Regions from separate parts of the Bacillus sp. PK6-026 genome, predicted to be linked through region 4. Evidence: predicted binding sites of a transcription regulator. Region 4 holds the regulator's gene; each other region holds the start of a gene.
The links. Region 4 encodes Rex, which represses fermentation and respiration genes when NADH is low (regulators of the CRP and FNR family bind a similar motif). Its sites were predicted from a motif close to TTGTGAAATATTTCACAA; they were not measured.
Positions count from the first base shown of each region.

Region 1 (4,216 bases), 710 kb from region 4:
CCGTCGGAATGACGGCTTCTTTGGCTAAACTCCTTTATATGCGGAACGGTAAATCTCAGCAAGCTCCGAAACGAGCGGCAGCTTCGGATTGGCTGTCGTACACTGATCTTCAAAGGCGCGTTCGGCCATGAGATCCACTTTGCTTTCGAATGCGGCAGCATCCACGCCGTTTTGTTTAATGCTCATCGGAATTTTAAGCTCTTTGGCGAGCGAGATAATCTCCTGGATCAGGCTTTCAACGCCTTCTGCAGTTGTTTTTGCAGGCAGGCCGAGCGTTCTGGCAATCTCCGCGTAGCGCTGATCGGCTATGAAGTGGCTGTATTTAGGAAATGCCGTGAACTTTTTCGGCTTTTCTGCATTATAGCGGATCACGTGCGGCAGAAGGATGGCGTTTGCCCGTCCATGAGCGATGTGAAACTCCGCGCCAAGCTTATGGGCTAAGCTGTGGTTGATGCCAAGGAAGGCATTGGAAAACGCCATTCCGGCAATCGTTGATGCATTATGCACTTTTTCGCGGGCCAGCTCGTCGCTGCCGTTTTTGTATGCTCTAGGCAGGTATTCGAAGATCAGCTGGATGGCCTTCATGGCCAAGCCGTCTGTATAGTCGTTAGCCATGCACGATACGTATGATTCAATTGCGTGAGTTAATACGTCCATTCCTGTGTCAGCCGTAATATGTTTCGGCACGGTCATGACAAATTGCGGGTCAATGATCGCGACGTCCGGCGTTAATTCATAGTCGGCCAGCGGATACTTCGTATTCGTTTCTTTGTCTGTAATGACAGAGAATGACGTGACTTCAGAGCCTGTGCCTGATGTCGTCGGGATCGCGACGAATTTTGCTTTTTCACCCAGTTTCGGGTATTTGACAATGCGCTTGCGGATGTCCAGGAATTTTTGCTTTAATCCAAAGAATTCAGCATCCGGGTGCTCATAGAACAACCACATTCCTTTTGCGGCATCCATTGCAGAACCTCCGCCGAGGGCGATGATGACATCCGGCTGGAATTTGGCCATCATGTCGACGCCGTTCATCACCGTTTCGATTGAAGGATCAGGCTCGACATCAGAAAAAATTTCACAATGAACGTAATCCGGGCGCCTTCTTAAGTAGTGTAGGACGCGGTCTACATATCCGAGTTTCACCATCCCCGGATCAGTCACAATCAACGCTTTTGAGATGTCAGGCATTTTCGCTAAATATTGGGTTGCGTGTTTTTCAAAATAGATTTTTGGAGGAACTTTAAACCACTGCATATTGACATTCCTTTTCGCCACTTTTTTCGTGTTGATTAAATGAACAGCTCCAACGTTTGACGAGACGGAGTTTCCGCCATATGTGCCGCATCCGAGTGTTAAAGAAGGCATATAGGCGTTGTAAATGTCGCCGATCGCCCCTTGTGACGACGGTGCATTGACGATGATCCGCCCGGCTTTCATCCGTAATCCGAATTCTTTAACGGCTTCTTGATCGTTCGTATGAATTACCGCCGAGTGGCCGGTTCCACCGAACGCGAGCATGTCTTCGGCGCGTTTTAATCCCTCTTGAATTCCGCTGACTTTGTAGCACGCTAAAACAGGGCTCAGTTTTTCCCTGGAAAGCGGGTAATCCGGACCTACGCCTTCTAATTCGGCGATGAGGATTTTTGTATCTTGAGGCACTTTGACACCGGCCATTTCAGCGATTTTGAATGCCGGCATGCCGACGATATCAGCGTTTACCGCGCAAGTATTTTCATTGATGACCAATTTCTCGACCTTTAATTTTTCGGTTTCATTTAAGAAATAGCAGTTGTTTCTTGTCATTTCGACTTTGACGTCTGAGTAGATGTCTTTGTCTATGATGACGGCCTGCTCTGATGCGCAAATCATGCCGTTGTCAAATGTTTTGGATAAGATCAGATCATTGACGGCTTGCTTCAGGTTGGCAGACTTCTCGATGTAGCACGGAACGTTTCCAGGTCCGACGCCAAGGGCCGGTTTTCCGGAGCTGTACGCTGATTTCACCATGCCGGCGCCCCCTGTTGCGAGAATCAGGGAAACGTTCGGATGGGTCATTAAGGCTTGAGTTGCATTCAGCGAAGGCGTTTCAATCCATTGGATACAGTTGTCTGGTGCTCCTGCTTTGACGGCTGCGTCCCGAAGGATTCTCGCCGCTTCGCGGCTGCATTTTTGGGCCGATGGATGGAAAGCAAACACGATAGGGTTTCTTGTTTTGATCGCTATCAGGGACTTGAACATTGTAGTGGAAGTAGGGTTGGTCACCGGCGTCACCCCGGCGATGACACCGACAGGCTCCGCGATTTCAATGACTCCGTCGTGTTCGTTTTCATTGATGATGCCCACTGTTTTATCGTATTTGATATGATGGTAGACATACTCTGTGGCAAACATGTTTTTAATGATTTTATCTTCATAAACGCCGCGCTTCGTTTCTTCGACGGCAAGTTTGGCGAGAGGCATGTGCTGATCAAGGCCGGCAAGCGCCATCTGTTTGACGATCTCATCAATCTGCTCCTGATCAAAGCTGCGGAATTCTTCCAATGCCTTTAGGCCTTTTTCGACTAGCTGATCAACCATGGTTGAGGCATTTTGCTTTTGTTTCATTTCCTTTTCTTCGATTGCCATTGTAAACCCTCCAGTGAATGAATAGGAATTTGATTACAACAGGATGTTCAGGGATGAATGATGCGGACATTGTTTGTGAAACATTTCACAAGTGGAGTTAAAAAATTTTATCCCTGAAGCGAATATCTGGTTTATTTTGGTATCAGTCCTCCTTTTCTGTGGCTGAATTTATCATATCACGAATTTGAAGTATGAGTTTGTGAAATGTTGAACAAAGTATGAAATCAACAGAAACTAAGAAAATCCTGTTTAATGGTGCATTTTTCATCTCTTACATAAATAGATTTCCTTTACTTTCCTTTCTAACCCCCGATAATATAAATATATGGAAAACGTGGCTAGTAGGCATCGAAGGAGTTGGTTAAATTGGCAATGACAATACCCGAATCAATACGAAGTTCAGCAACAGTGGGAGAACGGATTTTGTTTCGTACATTGAAAAACTATTTGCCTGATGATTATATTGTGTACTATGAACCTGAAATTCAAGGTGTCTGTCCTGATTTTGTTATTATAGGGCCGGATATGGGCTTGCTTGTGCTTGAAGTAAAGGATTATACGAAAAATTCGTTTTATAGGTTCACAAAAGATGACTGGCAGATTCGAAATGCGAGCGGCGACATGTGCAGTGTGAAGAATCCGTTAAGACAAGCAAGAGAGTATGCTTTTAAAATAGCTGATGTACTCCAAAAGGATAAGAGTTTAATTCAAACGGAGGGTAAGTATCAATTTAAACTGAAATTTCCTTATGGATATGGCGTTGTATTTACCAGATTAAATGAAATTCAATTGTTGGAAAAGCAAGTTTATCAAATAATAGATCCAGAGTTTATCTTGACTCGAGATCAAATTGATCCTGATCATGTAAACTTTTCAGAAGAATTGTTGATAGAAAAGCTGTTTCAAATGTTTCATGTGCAATTTCAAATGAAAACCTCTCTTACATATGAAGACATTAATACTATTCGATATTATCTTTTTCCGGAAGTGCGCATTGGAGCGGAGTTTGAACAATCTGTTCCATACCGTGACCAGCTTCTTTTATCGTTGCGGGACATTAAAACGATGGACTTGCATCAAGAGAATATGGCAAAGCAGATTGGTGATCAACACCGTATAATTCGCGGTGTAGCAGGAAGCGGAAAAACCTTAATTCTCGCAAGTCGTGCAAAGATACTGGCAAAAAACCACCCTGATTGGAAGATATTAATCCTCTGTTACAATATTTCATTAGCATCGAATATTACTCAAATGGTTCGTTCAATGTTTGCAGAACCGGATCATTTATTTGACTTTCAATATACTGAAGAAGGAAAAGCTGTTGAGTCTCGAGTTCCTGAAAGTATCCAAATTCGTAACTTTCACCAGTGGCTTAAGCAAGATCTAAAAATAAAAACGAATGAGTTTATGATTGATCAATATATTGAACAGCTGGAAAAAGGCGAGGCAATATCTCCGAAGTATGATGCCATTCTGATCGATGAAGGTCAGGATTTTGAAGGAAATTGGCTTCATTTGATCAGCCTGTGCCTGAGTCCGGAAACGAAATCCTTACTTTTGGTGGAAGACCGTGCACAATCTATTTACG
Region 1 covers NZ_CP096418.1:4,299,170-4,303,385, reverse strand. Annotated here, with positions in the region: gene adhE (bifunctional acetaldehyde-CoA/alcohol dehydrogenase) at 25-2,628, opposite strand; gene M1D59_RS21785 (3'-5' exonuclease) at 2,995-4,216, shown strand, end outside.
Region 1: the regulator Rex is predicted to act here: its motif matches at 2,702-2,719, upstream of adhE (bifunctional acetaldehyde-CoA/alcohol dehydrogenase).

Region 2 (4,216 bases), 1.4 Mb from region 4:
TACATTGTTGTCCCCCGCTCTGTATTGTACTGCTATCGTGTTGGCTGCAGCGCCGCTGTCTTGACCTGGTTTATCCTGATCCTTTTTCTGGTCTTTTTGATCTGACCCTTTCGAATCCGATCCAGAGTCTCCTGACGAACCGTTTGATCCGCTGCGGATGTTTTCCCTGACGAATTTACCTGATGAGGATAAGTCGGATTGAGACCATCCTCCCTTTTTAGAGGCGCCGGAGTTTAAAGCAGCTGACGACTCTTGTTTGTCGCACAAGCTCCAGTTTACCCAGCTGATTTTTTTGCTGTCTAAATATTTCAGCCACTCCCTGGATTGGTCGAGGTAGACACCGCCGTTTCCGGAAGCATCGCTCGTTCCCCATTCTGTGACGAAAATCGGCGCTCCTTTGCTGAGTGCATAGTCTGCTTTATCCCGCAAAGACTGACCGTGCGTACCCGCATAAAAATGGAGCGCGTACATGACATTGCCGTCTTTCAGCTGATTGTCCGCCGCATCGTTGACATCTTGGCTCCAAGTGCCTGTCCCAACGATCACAATATTTTTCGGAGAATTTTTGCGGATCACGGACAAAATGTCTTCAGCGTAAGGTTTAATGTCACGGTTCCAGTTGACATCGCCGTTCGGCTCGTTAGCAATTTCAAAAATGACGTTTGGCGTCTTGCCGTAAAGCCTTGACATTTCGTTGAAAAACTCTTTTGCTTTCGCTTTGTTTTGGTTTGGATTGCCGTCGCTCAGTATGTGCCAGTCGATGATCACATAGATTCCGAGTTCTTTTGCCGCTTCGACGGCTTCCTTCACTTTGTTTTTAACCGACGGATTGTCAATATAGCCGCCTTCACCCGTATACATAGCCGCGCGGAAGACATTGATGCCCCAGTCGTCTCTCAGCCATTTTAACGAGTCTTTGTTGACATAATCGCCATACCACTGCAGCCCGTGTGAACTGATTCCTTTCAGCTGAACCGCTTTTCCTTTTTGATTGACGAGCTGCGTACCTTTCAAGGTGAGCTGTCCGTTTACAGCAACGGGTGTTTGAGAAGCGGCAGACGCTTTAGGTGCGATGATACCGCTGATGCCGAGTGCTGCTACCATGAAGCAGGCGATGAAGACAGAAATGGAACGTTTCATGTATGACATTCTTTTTCCTCCAATGATGTTATTTTCCAAAAACACTTTCTGGCAGACATTTTCACCCCTTTCTTGGCTTGTAGCACGTTACTGATTGTAAAAAAACTATTCATTGATTGTCTATCAACCATATTTCACGTTTTTTTCGTTTTGAAAATCTATCTATTTCCTCTTTTCGTATGAAATGGGAGGTCTGAATGCTAATGATGAAAAGCTAAAAAAGTATGACCGGGGACTTTGTGCTTCCTTTTTCTCTCAATTCGAAATTTTAAAACCTGATTCTTCTTCAAAATAATGTCTTCCCTCTGCCTAAAATGCGGCAACCGGGAAAAAATCGCTGTAAAAAGTTCACAAAGCGGACATGTTCTCTCTGCTGTTTGTGTCACTTTATTGTCAAAAAAATAAAACCATCCGCTTGGAATGGTTTATTTCTTTAAATCAGAGAAAAAGCTGACAAGTTTTGTTGCGACACCGACAAACGTTTCAAGAATCGCCTGTCCACCTGCGACCGATAAAATTAAAATTAACGGGAATATCGTTTTTGGGACAATCAGATACCCGACAGCGATGATCAAAGCGCACCATATCCCTGCGCACCAATAGCAATTCAGCAAATAGCCGAAGTTTGATTTCGGCACTTTTTTCGTTTCTACATGCCCTTGTTCATCAACCGTCTGCTTTTTCTTCATGAACGGTTTCCGGATAAACTCCGTGATCTTGTCAAAAACAATCAAATGAGTTAGCCGGTAACTGGCGAGAATCAGCATCGTAAATGTAAGCCAGGATAAATGCTCCATTGCAGGCCTCCAACATGAAAAGTTATCTATAGCTATTTCCCGATTTCTTCTGACTTATTGCTTTTTCTGTCATTTTTCCCGAATGTGATGTAGATCACGATTTTCCATCGGTGAACCCGTTACATTTAACCCATAGCATAAAAAACACTTCAGGAGGTTTTACAAATGGAAGCAGTATTTGATCAAAACACAAAAACAGGTGATATTGTTACGCGTTTTCCAAGAGCCAGCCGGCTGCTGAAAGAATATCGCATCGACTTTTGCTGCGGGGGCAACCGCCCGATCGGTGAAGCGATAAAAGAACAGGATTTAAATGAAGAAGAGATCTTAGCAAAAATCAATACATTATATCAAGAGACAAAGGCATTGAATGCAAAAGAGACGAACTGGAGTGAAGCCCCGTATTCACAGCTGATCGACCATGTGATTCATACGCACCATGCTTACCTGTATGAGGTGCTTCCTGAACTATCAGGCTTTGTCACAAAAGTCTACCGGGTTCACGGCATCCATCATCCGGAACTCGCCCAGGTCCATCAATTGTTCCATCAGCTGAAAACTGAACTGGAACACCATCTCTTTCAGGAAGAGGAACTCATTTTCCCGAAAGTGACGGCCTATGAAGAGACGCGATCAATGGACAGCCTGGCAGAAGCGGTTCAGGCGATCGATGTCCTTGAACAAGAGCATGAAGCCGCAGGCAGCATCTTGAAGGAACTGAGAAAAGTGACCAATGACTATACCCTTCCTGAAGGGGCATGCACAACATATACACTGACTTACTTAAAGCTTGATGAATTGGAAACAGATCTTTTTCAGCACATTCACCTGGAAAACAATATTTTGTTCCCGCGGCTTGAAGCGGAAGCCAATCAATAAAATAAAAAGACAGAGGATTTCACTTCCTCTGTCTTTTTGTTTATCTATTCATCTGAAGCAATGTCTTTAACTGGAAGCGCTTCTCCTTCCTGATGCGTCGGTTTGCGGAGATGGAATAATGCTCTGATGCTGAATATGACCAAAATCACGATTCCGGCTAAAAAGATCGTATCCGGCACAGCCCTCCAAGTCAGCAGCGTTTGCACCGTATCCTGCTGTAAAAACTCAGGCGCCCTTGAGCTCCAGTACCCGTCTTCAAACGCTTTTTTCAATTGAAGAAAACCGACCGGCAACAAATTGATAAACACCATTCCGAACAAGCCGATGTTCAGCGACCAGCAGGCTATTTTCAGCCATTTATCATTCCACGCTTCTTTTTTGGCGATATTGCGTAGCGTATACAGCCAGACAGCAATGGCAAACATGCCGTACACGCCCATCATCGCCCCGTGCCCGTGGGCAGGTGTCAGGAACTGGCCGTGCTCAAAATAGCTGACAGCAGGCAGATTGATCAAAAAGCCCAATACCCCTGCACCGACCAGATTCCAGATCGCCGTTGAAATCAAGAACCAGAACGTTGCTTTATACGGGAAATGATGGCCTCCGTCTTTCATCATCTTGTATTGTTCATAAGCTTCCAATACAAGCAGGGTAAGAGGAATCACTTCCAGGCATGAGAAGACGGAACCGAGGCCGATCCAAACTTCGGAAGAACCGTTGTAATAGTAATGATGTCCGATCCCGATGACACCGCTCCCCAGCAGGATCGTCAGTTGAAAATAAAGCGTTCTGACGGTCGATTTTTTCGTAACCAGGTTCATTTGCACGAGCAAAAAGCCGATGACCACGACGGCAAAGACTTCAAAAATCCCTTCCACCCAAAGATGGATAATCCACCACCGCCAAAAATCCGACATTGTAATATTTGTGCCGGGATTAAAGAAAAAGGCTGCACCGTAAAACAGCGGAATGGCGATCGAAGAATAAAACAGCAGATGAATCAAACCGCCTTTATCAGATTCCCGCTTGAGGCCGCTCTTAATGCCTCTGAAAACGATAAACAGCCATATCAGCATGCCGAGTGCGAGAATGACCTGCCAGAAGCGGCCGAGTTCAATATATTCCATTCCTTGGTGGCCGAATAAGAACCAGTTGTTTCCTAAAAGGCCTTTCGCTCCGAGCCATTCGCCGGCCATGCTTCCGCCGACAAGGACGATCAGCGCCCAAAACAGAATATCGACAAGCAGCCCCTGCCTTTTCGGCTCGCGGCCTCCGACAAGCGGCGCCGCATAAATGCCCATACCGAGCCATGAAGTCGCAATCCAGAAGATCGCCAGCTGGAGGTGAAATCCCTTAGATATGCTGAATGGCAACATATCCCTGATCCAATCGATCCCAAA
Region 2 covers NZ_CP096418.1:2,058,764-2,062,979, reverse strand. Annotated here, with positions in the region: gene M1D59_RS10685 (cellulase family glycosylhydrolase) at 1-1,140, opposite strand, end outside; gene M1D59_RS10680 (DUF1360 domain-containing protein) at 1,566-1,937, opposite strand; gene ric (iron-sulfur cluster repair di-iron protein) at 2,103-2,816, shown strand; gene M1D59_RS10670 (nitric-oxide reductase large subunit) at 2,861-4,216, opposite strand, start outside.
Region 2: the regulator Rex is predicted to act here: its motif matches at 2,020-2,037, upstream of ric (iron-sulfur cluster repair di-iron protein).

Region 3 (4,216 bases), 1.4 Mb from region 4:
GAAAATCAGACACAGATTTGCTCTCAGACGATCTGCATCACTTGCTGGAATCAATCAGTACACGACGAAAAATCAGGCAGGACACATTCCTTTTTCAAGAAGGGATGGATGCGGAGGAACTGTATCTTATTCAGTCGGGACTTGTCCAAATCGGCAAATTGACGTCCGATGGCAAAGAACTGACACTCAGAATGTGCAAAAAAAATGATATTGTCGGGGAGCTTACGCTTTTTACAGAAGATGCGAAATATATGCTGAGCGCAAAGATCCTCTCTGATGGCGAAGTGTTGGTCATCAATAAAGATAAGCTTGAAAAAGAACTCATACAAAACGGTGCACTGACGTTTGAGTTTATGAAATGGATGAGCACGCATTTGCGAAAGATTCAATCGAAAATCCGCGACCTTTTGCTGAATGGTAAAAAAGGCGCGCTCTACTCCACCTTGATCCGTCTCGCAAACAGCTACGGCATCACAAGAAGCGACGGGATTCTCATCAATATTGTGCTGACGAACCAGGATCTGGCGAAATTCTGTGCCGCCGCAAGGGAGAGCATCAACCGCATGCTGAGCGACCTCCGGAAGAACGGTGTCATTTCAATTGAGGACTCGGGAAAAATCGTCATTCATCAGCTCAACTATTTAAAACGCGAAATCGACTGTGAAAACTGCCCGCTCGACATCTGCAATATCGACTGAAAAAACGAAAACAAACAAGGACATGAAGCACAGTGTCCTTGTTTTTTACGTTTGCAGCAGAAAAACGATCAACACGGCCATAAAGAAACAGGCATTCACCAGCTCTGAGATTCCGATTGTCTTAATCGACAGTTTCCTTCCATGTAAAAACCACGCTCTGAAACTGCTCGGCACTACACCAAGCACGGCCCATCCTGCCCCCGCGGCCAGCGAGATGAACGGCAGGAATATGTGGTATCCCCATGAATAAAGTTTAAACCGATTGTTTTTCTTTTCGCGGATCATCGACTTGACATAAAAGGCGCTCCCTGTGAAAAACAAAACGGACTGGATAAAAACAAACAATGCTTCACCATCAAGCTTCCCCGCTCCCATCCAGAAGCTTGCAAGCCCGCCCGCGCTGAAAACAAGGATTGCAGCAATATCATTTAAAAGCGCCCTGTCGTTGTTTCTTTTCGCATAATAAAGATTGATGAGAAAGAGCGGAAACAGCGGCAGCCCGAGAAAAACGAGCCGCGGCTCCAGCCAGACCGAAATAAGCAGGAAAACGATGGCCGGAATGCCGTAGATGAGAACCCATTTTTGATAGTAAACGATATTTTTCTTCTTCACCATCATCGTAGCCGGAAATGCCGCTAGATATAGAAACAGCCATCCGCAGAACAGCGGAATATGCTTTACATCCGCGCCCCCGGCGAACATGCCGAGAACAAACGGGATGACAAGCATCGCCCAGGCGCCGTGCTGCTTCGGTATGAACACTTTCATCACGCATCCTCCCTTCTTTTCTATTACATTATAAAAGTTTCGTCTTTTTTACACAGTGACATTTTGCATACAGGCGTGTGAAATAAATCACTGCGCCCTCCAGCCCGGCGCTTTATACTAAATGCTAATATATAGAAGGAGGATATACCATGGACCGGTTTGACTACTTATTGTTTCTGAAAAATCTTCCTATGTTTCTCGGGGTACCCCTTCCGATCATCAAAAGGCTGCTGAAAAACGGGAAGGTGATCGATATCCAGCCATCTCAGCATTCGCGATCGTTCCTTCATTCGCAATCCGTCTATTTTGTTTTAAAAGGGGAAGTTCATTTTTCTGACAGAAGACTTCCAGAAGAATCCCGAACGATCGCCGAGTGGGAAAAAGGCGATGTTTTCCCTATTGATCAAAAAGGCGAACCTTTCGTATCTCCGTTTATTTCAGTCAACACTGCCGCAGAAACCGCCGTACTTGAAATTCCATTTCATACTTTCAAAAAAATGATGACTTATAACCGCCAATTACAGACGAACTTTCTCATGCTGCTTCAGCAGAATTTGTATTTTTCCTACCAGCTTTTTTTGCGTTACCTCAACTCCTCCGCAGAAGACGACGCGTGAGAAGGGCCTCCCCCTTCTTTCCCTTCCTTTTCTAAATGTGATCTACTTAACTTTTTTTCTTTTTCATTTCCGCTACGATACACATGAATGCAAACGAAAGGACAGATGAAAGATGATACATTGCGATTTCGACAAGTCTCCGTTTATCGTCATTTGGGAGCTGACAAGAGCGTGCGAGCTCAAGTGCCTTCATTGCCGGGCATCGGCTCAAAATAAACGCGATCCGCGGGAGCTCACCCTGAAAGAGGGAAAAGATTTAATTGATCAAATTCATGCGATGGACAATCCCCTCCTCGTGCTGACAGGGGGTGACCCTTTAATGAGAGACGACGTATTCGCCATTATTGAGTATGCCGTCCAAAAAGGGGTTCGCGTCTCCATGACCCCGAGTGCTACGCCGAATGTTACAAGAGAAGCGATTCAATCAGCAAAAGAAATCGGCTTATCCCGATGGGCGTTCAGCTTGGACGGCCCGACCCGAGAGATTCATGATCATTTTCGAGGAACGGACGGTTCCTTTGACCTGACCATGAAGGCCATACGCTACATTCATGAATGCCATCTGCCTCTGCAGATTAATACCGTTATATCCGCTTATAACATCGATTACCTGGATGAAATGGCAAAGCTGATCGAAGAATTGAACTGTGTATTATGGAGTGTATTTTTTCTCGTCCCGACAGGCCGCGCGAAGCGGGAAGATATGATTTCGCCGGTGGACCATGAAAAAGTCTTTCTTTGGCTCAGCCGTTTGGCAAAAGAAGCGCCTTTTGACATCAAAACGACAGCAGCCCAGCACTACCGACGGGTCGTTATTCAACAAAAAATGCGGGAAGCGAAAGACCCCAACATGAAAATCCGCTATGAACACGCATTGCAGAAAGGGAAAATGGATGCGATCGGCGGATTGGGCCGGGCTCCGAAAGGTGTGAACGATGGCAACGGCTTTATGTTTATCTCCCATATCGGCGATGTATATCCAAGCGGACTCCTGCCGTTTAAAGCCGGAAACATCCGCGAACAGCCGCTGGCTGAGATTTATCGCGAATCACCGATCTTTAAGGATTTGCGAAATCCGGACGGATTTAAAGGAAAATGCGGCGTCTGTGAATTCCGCCATGTGTGCGGCGGTTCGCGCTCACGTGCCTATGCTCTGACAGGCGATTATCTGGAAAGCGACCCGAGCTGTATTTATATTCCGAAGGCTTTGCGCTGAAAAATGTGATGTACGTCACATTTTTTTCAGCATACTTGTATTACGGTATAGATGAGAATGATCATCACTATCAAAGGATGTGATCCCTCTGCATAATAAAAAAATTGATTTGAACGATTCCGTATACGAACTTTGCACATTGCATCCTGAACTAAAATCCGTGATGAAGGAAGCCGGGTTTAAAAACATAACGAAGCCCGGCATGCTGGAAACAGCCGGGCGTATCATGACGATTCCGAAAGGCGCGCGAATGATGCAAATCGAATGGCCGCTTGTCTTAGACATATTGAAAGCGCACGGATTTGACCCCGTTTGGAAAGGAGAAAAACAATGAGCGAAATGATTAACAACCGGGAAACGCAGCAAGGTCTGCCAGAGGAAAAAAAGCAGCTTTTGAAAGAAATCATCATCGACCTTCATAAAGGAAAACCGCTTGCCGACGTCAAAAAACGGTTTGAAAAGGCGTTCGGTTCAGTCAATGCTGAAGAAATCGCTCAGCTGGAACAGGCGTTAATGAAGGAAGAAGGCATTACCCCCGAAGAAATTCAAGAGCTTTGTTCCGTTCACGCCGCTGTGTTTAAAGGATCGATTGAAGACATTCACCGAGCTGACGCCGATAAGCAGCCAGGCCATCCCGTTCATACTTTTATGAAAGAAAATAAAGAAATCGACCTCCTTTTGAACTTTAAAATGCAGCTTCATTTGGAACGTTTTGAAAAAGAAGATCACCGCGACAACATTCTCAAGCTGCTCACAGACTTAAACTTGCTCGCCGATGTCGACAAACATTACAGCAGAAAAGAAAATCTTCTCTTCCCCTATTTAGAAAAGTACGGAATTACTGGGCCCAGCCAAGTGATGTGGGCTGTCGATGATTTTATCCGCAAGAGCATCAAAGAAGTGAAGCGTTTGTTGGA
Region 3 covers NZ_CP096418.1:2,050,875-2,055,090, reverse strand. Annotated here, with positions in the region: gene M1D59_RS10650 (Crp/Fnr family transcriptional regulator) at 1-698, shown strand, start outside; gene M1D59_RS10645 (YwiC-like family protein) at 744-1,466, opposite strand; gene M1D59_RS10640 (cyclic nucleotide-binding domain-containing protein) at 1,616-2,083, shown strand; gene M1D59_RS10635 (TIGR04053 family radical SAM/SPASM domain-containing protein) at 2,196-3,299, shown strand; gene M1D59_RS10630 (DUF1858 domain-containing protein) at 3,403-3,633, shown strand; gene M1D59_RS10625 (DUF438 domain-containing protein) at 3,630-4,216, shown strand, end outside.
Region 3: the regulator Rex is predicted to act here: its motif matches at 1,542-1,559, upstream of M1D59_RS10645 (YwiC-like family protein).

Region 4 (4,216 bases):
AATCCTGCGCTGCCGCTGGCGTTCTTTTCTTTTCAGCTCTTTTTCTTCTTCATAGCTCTTTTTTGCGCCAGGTTTTTCGGAAGCGTTTTTCTGATGCTCTTCCGTCTGTTTTTCTAGTTCTTTCAGTTCAAGCTGCTGCGCTTTTTTTTCTGTGTAATAATCGTAGTCGCCTAAATATTCTTCTGCTTTGTCGCGGGAAAGCTCCAGTACTTTTGTCGCGATCCGGTTGATAAAATAGCGGTCATGGGACACAAATAATATCGTTCCCGGGTAATCGATCAAAGCGTTCTCCAAGACTTCCTTGCTGTCCAGGTCGAGATGGTTTGTCGGCTCATCAAGAATAAGGAAGTTCGCTTTTTGGAGCATCAGCTTGGCGAGGGCAAGCCTTGCTTTTTCGCCGCCGCTTAACGCGTGTACAGGTTTTAATACGTCTTCTCCCGAAAACAGGAAGTTGCCGAGGCAGGTCCGGATATCCTTTTCATTCATTTCCGGATAATCGTCCCAAAGCTCGTCAAGCACGCGTTTTGACGACGTCAATTCAGCCTGTTCCTGGTCATAGTAGCCGATTGAGACATGGGAGCCTGTCGCGATTGTTCCCGATACCGGCTGCAGCTTTTGAATCAATGCTTTTAAAAGGGTTGACTTGCCGATTCCGTTCGGTCCGACCAGTGCAACGCTTTCCCCGCGGGTGATGTGAAAGTTCAATGAACGGAGAAGCGGGGGCTGCTCCTGATAGCTTACTGTCAAGTCTTCCACCCGCAGTACATCGTTTCCGCTTTGCCTTGTAATTTCAAAGCGGAAAGACGCCGACTTTTCATCTCCGAGCGGTTTGTCCATGATCTCCATCCGTTCAAGCTGCTTTCGTCTGCTCTGCGCCCGTTTCGTCGTCGAAGCTCTAGCCAGATTCCGGTCGACGAACTCCTGCAGCTTGGCGATTTCGTCCTGCTGCTTTTCATAAAGCTTTGTTTCCTTTTCCAGCTGTTCGGCTTTTAATTGGAGATAAGAGCTGTAGTTCCCGGTATATTTTTTGCTTTGGGACCGGCTGATCTCGTAAACTTGGGTAACCACTTTGTCAAGAAAGTACCTGTCATGGGAAACGATTAAAATCGCTCCGCTGTAATTTTGCAAATATTGTTCAAGCCATGTCAGGGTATCGATATCCAAGTGGTTTGTCGGTTCGTCCAAAATGAGGAGGTCGGGTTTTGTCAAAAGCATTTTTCCGAGGGCAAGTCTTGTTTTTTGACCTCCGCTTAAGTCCTGGACGCGGACGGAGTCGTCAAATCCCGCAAAGCCGAGCCCGTGCATGACGGATCTGACCTCTGCCTCATATTGGTAGCCGCCTTTGTCCTTGAACTCCTGCTGAAGCCTGTCATACGTCTTCATCAATGATTCAAGCATGTCCGGTCCGGCCTGCGCCATCTTTTCCTCGATCGCGCGCATTTCTTTTTCCATTTTTTTTAGAAAATCAAATACCGACAGCAATTCCTCTTTGAGCGTCAGCTTGGAATCGAGGCCGGAATGCTGGTCAAGGTAGCCCATCGTCAAATCTTTCGGCTTGATGATGTCCCCCTTTTCATATGAAAGTTTTCCTGCGATAATCTTTAGAAGAGTCGATTTTCCGGCGCCGTTGCGTCCGACGATCGCAATCCGGTCCCGAGATCTGACTTCGAGTTTTATATTCGTTAAAATCGTATCGGCTCCAAACGATTTTGAAAGTTGGTTCACTTGTAAAATCATCATGATCTTTCACCTCTTGTCTGCTATTTTAAGTGTAGCCTATCACTGCGCAGTCAGCAAACAATTAAGTGAAGTCTGGAAGATTTTAGCCAAAGAAAAAGACAGAATGAAAAAAATAGTGTATGATCGTTATAAGGAGAGTTCAGAACATGAATGAGTTTACACATTTTAATGAACAAGGCAGAGCCAAGATGGTTGATATAAGCGAAAAGGAAGCTTCAGTACGCACAGCTGCGGCTGTTTCAAGCGTGTCTATGAATCGAACAGTACATGAAAAAATCAAAAACCGGGAAATCGGAAAGGGCGATGTATTGGCGGTGGCGCAAGTGGCCGGAATCATGGCCGCAAAACAGACATCCGCCATCATCCCGATGTGCCATCCGATCGCTCTGAAAGGAGTCGACATCGCCTTTCGCTGGGAGGAGAAAGAACAGAAGAGCATCCTGCATATTCAATCTAAAGTGAAGACCAAAGGGAGCACAGGTGTGGAAATGGAAGCGTTAACTTCGGCCTCCGTATGTGCGCTGACCGTATATGACATGTGCAAAGCGGCGGATAAGGGAATGGTGATAGGACCGACCTTTCTTCTCGAAAAGACAGGTGGGAAAAACGGTGACTATAAAAGGGAAAAAGCTGATGTAGACATGGAGGATTAGTTTATGAACATGGATCATTCAAAAATTCCGCAAGCGACAGCGAAACGGTTGCCATTATATTATCGTTTTTTAAAAAACCTTCATGCATCCGGAAAACAGCGTGTATCTTCCGCTGAGCTGAGCGATGCCGTCAAAGTCGATTCTGCGACCATCCGCAGGGACTTCTCGTACTTCGGCGCGCTCGGAAAAAAAGGATACGGCTACAATGTCAATTATTTGCTGTCCTTTTTCAGAAAGACGCTTGATCAGGATGAAATGACGAACGTAACGCTCATTGGCGTGGGGAATTTGGGGACAGCCTTTCTCCATTACAATTTTATCAAAAATAATAATACAAAAATCGCCATGGCGTTTGACATCAATGAGGAAAAAATCGGAACCGAGGTCGGCGGTGTTCCCGTCTATGATCTGAATAGACTTGAAGAGCATATGACGGATGATATCCCCGTCGCCATTTTGACGGTACCGGCTCAAGCCGCACAGTCGATTACAGACAGGCTGGTGGCGCTTGGCATTAAAGGCATTCTTAATTTCACGCCGGCCCGCTTGAATGTGCCGGAACACATTCGCATTCATCATATAGATTTGGCGGTTGAACTTCAGTCGCTGGTGTATTTCATGAAACATTATTCAATGCAGGAAAAGTAAAACGGAAAACGAAAAATAAAGGAAAGGGGGCAGGCTTTATGCCAATCGGTCCTGGAAGCTTTATTTTAATTGTCGTGGTGGCGCTTTTGATATTCGGCCCGAAAAAACTTCCCGAGCTGGGAAGAGCGGCGGGAAACACGCTGAGGGAGTTTAAGAATGCGACAAAAGGTTTGGCTGACGACGATTCCGATAAAAAGAAAGAAGATCAGTAGGATAGGATGACATTTATGAAGGAAAGAGAAATGTCGCTGATAGAACATATCACAGAACTACGCAGACGGCTTGTGATCACTTTTTTCTTTTTTGTTTTATTTGTTGTGGCAGGCTTTTTATTGGCAAAGCCGCTGATTATCTATCTGCAGCAGACGGATGAAGCAAAGCTGCTGACGCTCAACGCGTTCAAGCTGACCGATCCTTTATTTGTGTACGTGCAGTTCGCGTTCATCATCGGCGCCGTCTTGACTTCGCCGCTTGTTTTATACCAGCTGTGGGCTTTCATTAGCCCGGGGCTGTATGAAAAGGAACGAAAAGTGACGCTCAGCTATATTCCGATATCGATTATTCTTTTTTTAGGCGGCATTGCCTTTTCTTACTTTATTTTATTTCCGTTTGTCGTGGACTTTATGACGAGAGTCTCAGATGATCTGAATGTCAACCAGGTCATCGGAATACACGAATATTTTCAGTTTCTGCTTCAGTTGACGCTTCCTTTTGGCTTATTGTTTCAGATGCCTGTGGTCATCATGTTTATCACAAGGCTCGGCCTCGTGACGCCGATGTTTTTGGCGAAAATCAGAAAATACGCATATTTTGTGTTGTTCGTCATCGCGGCCCTCATTACACCGCCTGAGCTTTTGTCGCATTTAATGGTCTCAGTGCCATTGCTCATTCTTTATGAAATCAGTATCGTGATTTCAAGAATATCCTACAGGCAGGCGCAAAAAACAATGATTCAAGAGGAAAATCAAGCGTTTTTGAACGACCATACTAAATAAGAGCCATTCTTTTTCAGAATGGCTCTTTTCCTTCACAAAAAAGGCTATTGATCTTTTCGTTTCATCTTGCCGGCCAGGGCGAACATTTTAAAGGAAATGCTGATATTATAGGCTGCGAAAAGCATCAGCAGGATCGTGTAAAAAGACCACATGCTTCCGGGCGAGGTTGCCGCCAGATAT
Region 4 covers NZ_CP096418.1:640,197-644,412, forward strand. Annotated here, with positions in the region: gene M1D59_RS03215 (ABC-F family ATP-binding cassette domain-containing protein) at 1-1,740, opposite strand, end outside; gene moaC (cyclic pyranopterin monophosphate synthase MoaC) at 1,887-2,393, shown strand; gene M1D59_RS03225 (redox-sensing transcriptional repressor Rex) at 2,397-3,041, shown strand; gene M1D59_RS03230 (twin-arginine translocase TatA/TatE family subunit) at 3,080-3,253, shown strand; gene tatC (twin-arginine translocase subunit TatC) at 3,260-4,036, shown strand; gene M1D59_RS03240 (YdiK family protein) at 4,081-4,216, opposite strand, start outside.